4 regions of the Sinanaerobacter sp. ZZT-01 genome follow, and region 2 is predicted to be linked to each of the others. Evidence: riboswitches for the same ligand, from Rfam matches in the RefSeq annotation. Region 2 holds a riboswitch; each other region holds the start of a gene.
The links. A riboswitch is a leader RNA that binds a small molecule or an ion and turns the genes downstream of it on or off. The one in region 2 is predicted to bind cobalamin.

Region 1: another riboswitch for cobalamin. It lies ahead of U5921_RS06235 (nitrogenase iron protein NifH); the one in region 2 lies ahead of U5921_RS06800 (DUF2292 domain-containing protein).
Region 3: another riboswitch for cobalamin. It lies ahead of U5921_RS13420 (class I SAM-dependent methyltransferase); the one in region 2 lies ahead of U5921_RS06800 (DUF2292 domain-containing protein).
Region 4: another riboswitch for cobalamin. It lies ahead of U5921_RS15625 (M14 family metallopeptidase); the one in region 2 lies ahead of U5921_RS06800 (DUF2292 domain-containing protein).

The regions. Positions count from the first base shown of each region.
Region 1 is NZ_CP141728.1:1,279,880-1,282,084, forward strand. It holds gene U5921_RS06225 (nitrogenase component 1) at 1-1, opposite strand, end outside; gene U5921_RS06230 (hypothetical protein) at 1-503, opposite strand, end outside; gene U5921_RS06235 (nitrogenase iron protein NifH) at 500-1,351, opposite strand; cobalamin riboswitch at 1,520-1,708, opposite strand; gene U5921_RS06240 (LysR family transcriptional regulator) at 1,835-2,205, shown strand, end outside.
Region 2 is NZ_CP141728.1:1,397,367-1,399,571, reverse strand. It holds gene U5921_RS06805 (prenyltransferase/squalene oxidase repeat-containing protein) at 1-865, opposite strand, end outside; gene U5921_RS06800 (DUF2292 domain-containing protein) at 922-1,077, opposite strand; cobalamin riboswitch at 1,317-1,544, opposite strand; gene U5921_RS06795 (S-layer homology domain-containing protein) at 1,594-2,205, opposite strand, start outside.
Region 3 is NZ_CP141728.1:2,765,224-2,767,428, forward strand. It holds gene U5921_RS13415 (MerR family transcriptional regulator) at 85-891, opposite strand; cobalamin riboswitch at 964-1,143, shown strand; gene U5921_RS13420 (class I SAM-dependent methyltransferase) at 1,273-2,022, shown strand; gene U5921_RS13425 (class I SAM-dependent methyltransferase) at 2,040-2,205, shown strand, end outside.
Region 4 is NZ_CP141728.1:3,233,838-3,236,042, forward strand. It holds gene nikB (nickel ABC transporter permease) at 1-273, opposite strand, end outside; gene U5921_RS15625 (M14 family metallopeptidase) at 299-1,255, opposite strand; cobalamin riboswitch at 1,383-1,560, opposite strand; gene miaB (tRNA (N6-isopentenyl adenosine(37)-C2)-methylthiotransferase MiaB) at 1,727-2,205, opposite strand, start outside.

The sequences.
Region 1 (2,205 bases), 120 kb from region 2:
TTTTCAAGCTCCTCCAATATATCTACTACTAATTTCTCTTCTTCTAAAGAAAAAAATTTTTGATTAATTAAATCAGATAATATTGATCTAATTTTTGCTTTCGGTTTTATTTTTCTTTTTTCCAATGGTCCTCTTTTAAATTGGATCACATAAGTTTTCGTATCTTGCTGCAATTCTTCAATGATATTGTCAAAATCCGAACCTATTAATAAGTCAAGGCAAGATAAATAGCAAATTAAAATTTTAGGCTCATCTATAAGCAGTTTATCTATAACTTTTTTTACGTCTTGCAAATGCATCCCCATAGTCAACTTTTTTTCATCTTCTACATACATATAAAAGTTATCTTGTTGATTTTGGCTCTGTGCAGCAAAATAAAGCTGTCTGACACAGGAAGGAGGGCCAACAGCTAAAACGACTGCCCCTGGAATACTCAATAAGTAATTGAGATTACTGATTTCAGACTCTGCCATGCACATTAATTTGATATTATTTCTACTCATAGCCTGTCCTCTTCAATAAGTCTTTGCATTTTCACATACATGAGATTTAGCCCGATTCTATCGATTTCTTCATCTTCAAGAGTTTTTGGTATAGTAGAGCTTTTGTTTTTTAAAAGTTTTTGAGCTAATTGTAAGAATTCATTCCTGGACTCACTTTCAAAATAAGCCTCTATAACAGTTTTTCTTTGACATTCTGCCTTTCTTATTTCATTGCTTTGCTTAATTGCGTGAATAATAGTCGTATTTGTTTTTCTGGCAAAATCATTCATTTGCCTGTTGCTTTCGTCTCCGCTACACCTATTGTGAATCATTCCACAGAGTAACTGTTTATTTGAAGAACAGTTCTGTAATCCTTTCATAATATTATTAGCTGCATATAACGACATCAATTCCGACGAACTGACTATATAAACCTGATCCACAAAATGTTTTCTCATAGGAATAGAGAATCCTCCGCATACCACGTCTCCTAAGACATCGTAAATAATTACATCCCAATTTTCTTCTAAAATTCCAAGCCGTTCTAGCTCATCTGCCATAATAGATATTCCCATTCCTGCGCAACCGGTTCCAGGTTTGGGTCCCCCTGCTTCAATGCATGAAATCCCCTTAAAGCCTGTAAATAAAATATCTTTTCTTTGTACTTGACTCTTCTCCGATAAGACATCTAAAACTGTCGGGATCTTAAATCCAATAAGGTTTCTTGTGGAATCAGCTTTTGGGTCGCATCCTATGTGTAAAACGCGTAATCCCATATCTCCAAATGCCGCTGAAACATTTGAAGCCACCGTAGATTTTCCTATACCCCCTTTCCCATAAAGGGCAATTCTTATGCATCGTTTGTTCATTTTTATATTCCTAACTCTTTCATATATTAATAAAATAAAAAAACCCCATACCTCTCGGATAGGAGTTTCTTATCTCATATTCTTAACATGAATATATATTTAATATATATTCAATATATAGAATTATAAAACAAATCAAAATTAAACTTTCCTAATAATCCGTTAGGTGGTTAATCTAAAGTCATTAAAGTATCCTGGCTTGGACTCTGCGCACGCTGCAACAACTTCCCAGAACTAAATTCCAGTGTTTATGTCTTTTTGCAGTGGCTCCTCCTTACAGTGGCGGTACCGCATCGGACTTTAACCGATTTCCATGTAATAACTTCCTATATTTTTTTTAATTATATCATGAGGTGTGACAAGATACAATCTATCTTTCCATAGATATTTCCTATTGCCCGCCATCAATTTTTTTGATAATATAATTTGCGTATGACTATACTAAAGGAAATAGGAGGGCGCATTTTTATGAGGTTACAATCCATGAAATATATTATAGAAACGTCTAAACATCAATCTTTTTCCGAGGCTTCAAAAGCTTTATTTATTTCTCAGTCAACATTGTCAACAGCTATAAAGTCAGTAGAAGAGAGTTTAGGTATCATTTTATTTCATCGCAATAATAGAGGTGTTACCCTTACATATGACGGAGAAGATTATTTAAAATACGCCAAAGAAATTGTTTATCAGTCTGAGCAATTAGAGCAACGCTATCAATCTAGAAAATACCTTCCTATGAGATTCTCGGTATCAACACAACGACTTCCTTTTGCTGTGAGATCCTTTACAAAATTAACGAGTGACTTAAACTTAGACACTTATGATATTGCTATTAGGGAATGCCCCACTTACTC
Region 2 (2,205 bases):
CAAGAGAGCATAATGCCACCGCTACCTGTGTGGTGCTTTCCACATTTTTCGTACCCCAGCTATCATAATCTCCTGTTGCAAGCTGCATCTTTGAAAGACAGCTGACTGCTTCATCCACAACTTGGCGTACCTTTTTCGTCACGGATTTTCCAGATGCCTTATTGCTATATGTATATGCCTTCTCCCTGTTATAATACGGTGCCAGAGACTGTAGTGCCATCGCCGTGATATCCGGATCAGAAGCATTTCCATATAAAGTAAATCCGCCGTCTGAAAGCTGACGGCTTAAAATTTCCTTAATCATAGAGTCTCTGCTGTCACGTGCACCCGCGGGCACAGAATAACGCTTTGAATCCAGTGCTATCAAACCCCATATCCATCCATTGATTCCTTGCTTTCCTAAGGAGGTGGTTTTCCCCCGGTTATACGTTCCGTCAGCAATGAGGTTAATTACATTTCCGTTTGTATCAGTGCCTGCTTTTGTTGGATCTCCGCCAGATGCCAAGATTGCAAGGGAAATTCGATGCCATTCCGTAGCTTTCGCTGCACTCAATTTCGCAGAGGTCTTATAACGATCCTGCACCTTTTCTTTGATAACCGCCAAATATCCTGCATAGTCATCTTTATATCCAAATCTTCCCATTCCGACCTGATACCAATCTCCCGGCGTCGTCCCTGCCAATTCGAGGTATGCATCATTCATGAGATAGCCATCCAGTGTAGAACCGTTATCTAATTTTTTCCAATCTATAATGCCTTGTATGATTTCTTCCAGCTCCGCTGTACTATACGCTTTATGCCCAGCAGCATGCACCCATAGAGGCATCGCCGCAGCCACCATGACCATGCACAGCAGCACAGCCATGATCTGCCTTCCTAGTCCTTTCAATTGATCACCCATTTCTATTAAGCGTATAAAAATTAAAGTTTAATGCTTTTACGTATATCTTCTACCCGTATAGGTTTTCCATCGTGAATAATTACACGTAATTCACCATATTTGATTTCACGAATTAAAGCTAAGAGATTTGCTTCTTCTTTTCTTGTTACACTCAAGTCAACTAAAGGTTGTTCCATCTTTTTTTCTCCTCCTTTTATGTCCATAAAAATATTTTTTACTGCAAAGTTTATTAAACTGTGTATCAATCTTTGGATAATAATTCCTATGATTGAAGCGAATCCGTTTTTTTGATAGTTCCTACAGAATAAAAAAAAACTGTGACATTTCTGCCACAGCCGTATTTCTGCTTAATTTGCGCACTGAAAAAACAGAGCAACCTTTTTTATTTTACTCTTTTTTCCTCCAAAAACCCGTGGAATGCACTTCTATTTTATGTAGGTCTTCTGGCTTACGCTTCTGGAGAAATTAATTCTCCTGCATCTTCACTTCCCTTCCCGGTTTTCCAGTGGTCAATTCAAATGATTTAAAGTAAAGATTCTGCGATTACAGCGGCGGGACCGCGCAGGAATGTAACCTGCTTCCCTCTTAGCTGTCTACGTAATTTTTTATACTACATAAACAGACATAAAATTAATATTAAATTTTACTCTATTCTATCAATCACCTATTTTTTTGTCAAGAAGGATATATTTTTATAATGCATGATCCACTTCAGTCTGCGAAGCATCGAGCTTGGTTAAAATCGTTTTTACTTTCTCTGATACGTTTACATACCCTTTTTCTGCGACCTTTCTCAGAAGTTCTGTTTTATCGGCCACAGTATAAAAATTACTTCCATAAGTACCCATCGCATCGGCTCCTCCAATATCTCTTCCGTAGCCCCAAACTGTGAATTGTACTCGAACCACATCACCGTCTTGCAGATAGGTATCGGCAAATCCTACGTTTGGAAACACATTATTTACTGAATACATCCAGCCTGACATGCTCGTATAGTCAAACTCCCCTAAAGAATCTGCATCTGCTCTTGGTTCCATTTCGGCCTTATCCTTTTCCAGCACTTTCTTTAAGCAGCTTGGGATGTTCGATAAATCCATCGGAGCCTTCCCTTCTATTCCTTTCATATGTGATAAGTAAAACGAGCTGTCTGCGGTTCCCGTATGTTCATACTGCAATCCATTCTCATCCAAAATTCGCAAAAGAGCTTTTGCTGCATTTTCTCCTTCAAAAATTTCCACTTCAGTCGGTGTGACCAAATATCCGGAACCCAGAGTAAGCATTTCTACGGTAAATACTGCATGCCC
Region 3 (2,205 bases), 1.4 Mb from region 2:
AAATGAAAAACTATCAGATTGAGATTTCCTTTAATGCGTCTGGAAATATGAAAGTAGAGCTTGAACCAAACACATGAAAATCATTCACTCCACAGCAATGGAAATCTCAGTAATAAACTCATGCTCATCATCTGTAATAAATTTATTAATCAGCTGTCGTTCATACAGATAGCCAAGGATGGTCATAGAATGTTCCGAAGCATATTCTAAAAGTTTTTCTCTTGTATCAGCAAGCGTATCGTATGAGCCTTTATGGAAGGTAGACAAATATTCTCCGGCGGGGCGTATAATGAGGTTTGGAGAATCAATTGGTTTATCCAGCTCCAAAAAAAGCTCTCTATTTTTAAATTCACCGGAAGGTTTCAAAGAAACAATCCATCCATACTGCCATTTTCTCGAAGCTGGATCATCGGTAAACGGATGCATCAATTTTGAAAAAGTGAGCGAAAAATCATTTGTTACATCTGAATCATCAATCGTTAGAGCATAGAGATAAATTTCTTCAAAATAGCAATATTTATATGGTTTTTCTTCATTGTAAGAAAAGCCATATTTTATTTGATTCAGAATTTGATCGAATGTATTTTGTGCAGATTGAAGTTTTTTTATCTGCGTATCTAAAGTCTGTATTTGTGAACTTAGTAACTGAAACGTCTGCTCAGTCGAATGTTTGTTTAAATAGGATTTGATTTGCTGCAATTCAATACCGCTGGTTTTTAAAGCGAGAATCAGATATAAATAAGAAAATTGTTCAATAGAATAATAGCGGTATAAATTTTTTTCATTAATATGATCGGGCTTTATTAAGCCGATTTTATCGTAATAGAGCAGTGTTTGCTTTGGAATGCTGAATATTTCACAAATTTGTCCGGTAGAAAAATAAATACTCATGAGAAATCCTTTCAAAAAAGCCTTGACTATATAGCAACTATATAGTTTATAATGAAAATTGTCAAATAAATAAGAATTATAAGAGTTATAAGAGAGAATCAAAGCATTCTCACAGGGAATCAGGATAAGCCTGAACAGTCTCGCTGCCGTGGAAACGAGTGACATGCGATTTAGCCACTGAAGAAATTTGGGAAGGCCGCATGGAGCGTTGGAGTTTAAGTCGGAATACCTGCTTATAATAATAGGTTTTTTACGAGAGATGGAAAGCCTTCTGCTTTAATGCGTAAATTTAGACATCTCTCGATTAAGGTGTCTTTTTTTTATTTTACGGAAATTACTTGATGGGACATTCCCTTATTTGTAGCTATTAGAGGGTGTATTATGAGAAAGCGGATCAGAAACTACTGGGAAAACGAAGCCTATTTTTATTGTGGAACACTGCCTGAAGATAAAGCTTATGAAAAAATAATAAGCCAATTGGTACAAGTGATTTTAAGTGAGTACAATTCCTTTGACTGCCAATTAGATATTTTAGAGCTGGGAAGCGGAACCGGCTTTTTATTACAGGGTTTATCAAAAACAAATCATAATGTTCTGGGCGTGGATATCTCGAAAAACATGGTGGACATATCTAAAAATCGCGTTCAAAAATCAGGAGGAACAGCAAGAATTATTCAAATGGATGCAGAATCTTTATTGTTTGAAGACAATTCGTTTGATATTTTAATTGGTGATAACTTGTTATGGACCTTGGAGTTTCCGGAAAAATCTTATGCGGAATGGTATCGGGTTCTAAAGCCTAGCGGAAAAATTTTTATCATTGATGCGAATTGGAATCTATGGAGATTTGATCCAAAATTGAAAAAAGAATATCAGGAATATCAGAACTATTTGATAAAAAAATACAATAGAGGAACGCATCTATACTGCAATACGGGAGAAGGCGAAAAAATAGATCAGGATCTTTTTTTAAGTAATAAAAAAAGACCGGAATGGGATATTAACGTCATGAAAAAAATCGGATATAGAAATATTAAAACCTATTTAGATGTTTCTGATTTGGTTTGGGATGATTTAACGCTAGAGTTTAATAAAAAAACACTGCCATTTATGGTTTGTGGAGAAAAATAAAAATAAGGAGAACAGCAATGGATATCAACCAAAGAATTAAAAATTACTGGGAAGGCGAAGCAAGTGTTTACAGCAGTGGAATTGAAGATGAATTAAAAGGATTCCAGAGGGAGGAATGGAAAAAACTTATTTTAGAAAATAAACCATCTTATGCAGAAGAAACTTCTGTTCTTGATATTTTAG
Region 4 (2,205 bases), 1.5 Mb from region 2:
AACAGGTCGGTTCATAGAGTAAGAAATACCAAAATCCCCGCGAAGGCATCCAGCGAGCCAATTCCAGTACTGGATAAAAAACGGTTTGTTTAACCCCATACTTTCTCTCGTTTGTTCTAAAATTTCCTCACTTGGAATACTCCCAGATACAGCATACATGGTTCTAACGGGATCCCCTGGAGCCAGGTAGGTTAACCCAAATGTAATAAAACTAATCCCGAATAAAACGATTATAGTCTCAAATAGCCTATTCCTCAATTTTGTCCCGCTCAAAATGCCTCCTCCTTGCCTATAATCATTAATCGAAAAGCTTTCCGTAAGCAATGACCGTTTCTTTTTCTAAAACAGACAAGCTTGCGATTTGATACAAAATAACACTTCTTGCTTTTGCAATATGTCTTTCCAGTAAATTTCCAAAATAATCTCTGATTTCTCCTAATACCTCATTTTCTTCAACGATATCACCGGCTCGGTGCCGAGGGTACCAGCATCCTGTTTTTCCTGCCTCTTCATAAAACGCTTCCTTAATCAGGATTTGATCGGTTTTCTCAAATGCACTGCCCACAAGAAAGCCCATTGCTCTTAAAATCCTTTTTACATCCAAGATGTCTTCCTTCACTTCATCCTGTGACCAGAGTCCCAGATTTCCTCTTTCAAGCAAAATACCCGGGATTCCCAAGCTTCCCGCGTAGTTATAAGCACCTCCACTTCCGTTCTGAGATTGCACAATATATTTTACATTCACTTGCCTTGCCATCTTCTCGGAAATACGGCAGGTTTCTTCATCGGCTTTTCCCTGGCAATATACATAGGACTTTAATTCTTCATGCCAATCCCCACAATGCAGGTCAATATAATAATCGATATGAGAAAAAACTTCTTTCTCTATGTAATAACAAATTTTTTCTGCCAATGTTCCTTCTTTATTCCCGGGAAATTCACGATTTAGATTTTTCCCATCCTCATAAACACAGCTTTTTGTGCGATGCTCAAATCCGGTTCGATTTACCAATGGAAGTATTATGATATTCCCGCTGATCTGACTCGGTTTTAAAAAAACAGACAACTCAAGTGCTGCCTGTATTCCAACATACTCCGCATTATGAATGCCACCTGTTATTAAAATTGTCTTTCCTTCTTCTTTTCCGCAGATAACGGTAATCGGTAATTGAACGCCTGCTTCTGCGATTTCCACAACTCCCTGAATTTTTTCGTTTCTGTATTTTAATGCTTGCGTAAGGTCAATTAGATTCATTTACATTCTCCTCATTGCTTATCTCATACTATATCAAGAATATTAATCAAAAAAAAATGTACACAAATAAGTGTACACAAAGAATTCCTTGTCATTTTTTCTTTGAGCTCACCCATCCTCCGTAGGCATTGCTGATATGCATAAAAGCAGGTCTCCTGGCTTAAAAGCATCGTTCCTTCCTCCTTCCCGGATACAAAATATCCAGTGGTTTTTGGAAGAAACCCTTTTTTACAGTGACGGGATCGCATTGGACTTACACCAATTTCCCTATTAATCCTCATGGAACTTTTATAATTTACATTATATCCTAATTTTCAAACAAATGTCAACAAATTTCTACAATCCATAAAATTTCTCATACCTTCTTCGATATGGATTTGAAAGCTCAAAAAACATTGGACAGATAAAAACTGCTGAAAAACATTGCATTGTATGATTTCACAGCAGTTTTAAATCAAATATCTATTTCACTTATGAGATGACTTCTCCGGTCAAACTAAACGTCTTTCCTTCTGTAATTTTCACTTCTACGATCTCACCGATTAACGCACTGTTTCCTTTAAAATTGACTATCTTTAAAGAATCCGTCCTTCCGGTATAAGTCGTTTTGTCGGTCTTGCTCGTTCCTTCTACCAATACTTTTTGCACGGTTTTCTCATAGCTCTTATTAATCTGAGCGGTTATCCCATTCATCAACTCTACCAGACGATTAAAGCGCTCGTGCTTCACCGACTCAGAAATTTGATCCGTAAGGTTTGCGGCAGGTGTTCCCTTTCTTATGGAATATAAAAATGTAAAAGCAGAATCAAACTGTGCGGTTTGCACTAGATCCAAAGTTTCAGAAAAATCTTCTTCTGTCTCTCCCGGAAAACCTACAATAATATCAGTGGTAATCGCTATATCCGGAACTGCTTTACGAAGTTTTTCAATCAAATGCAGATACTGTTCTT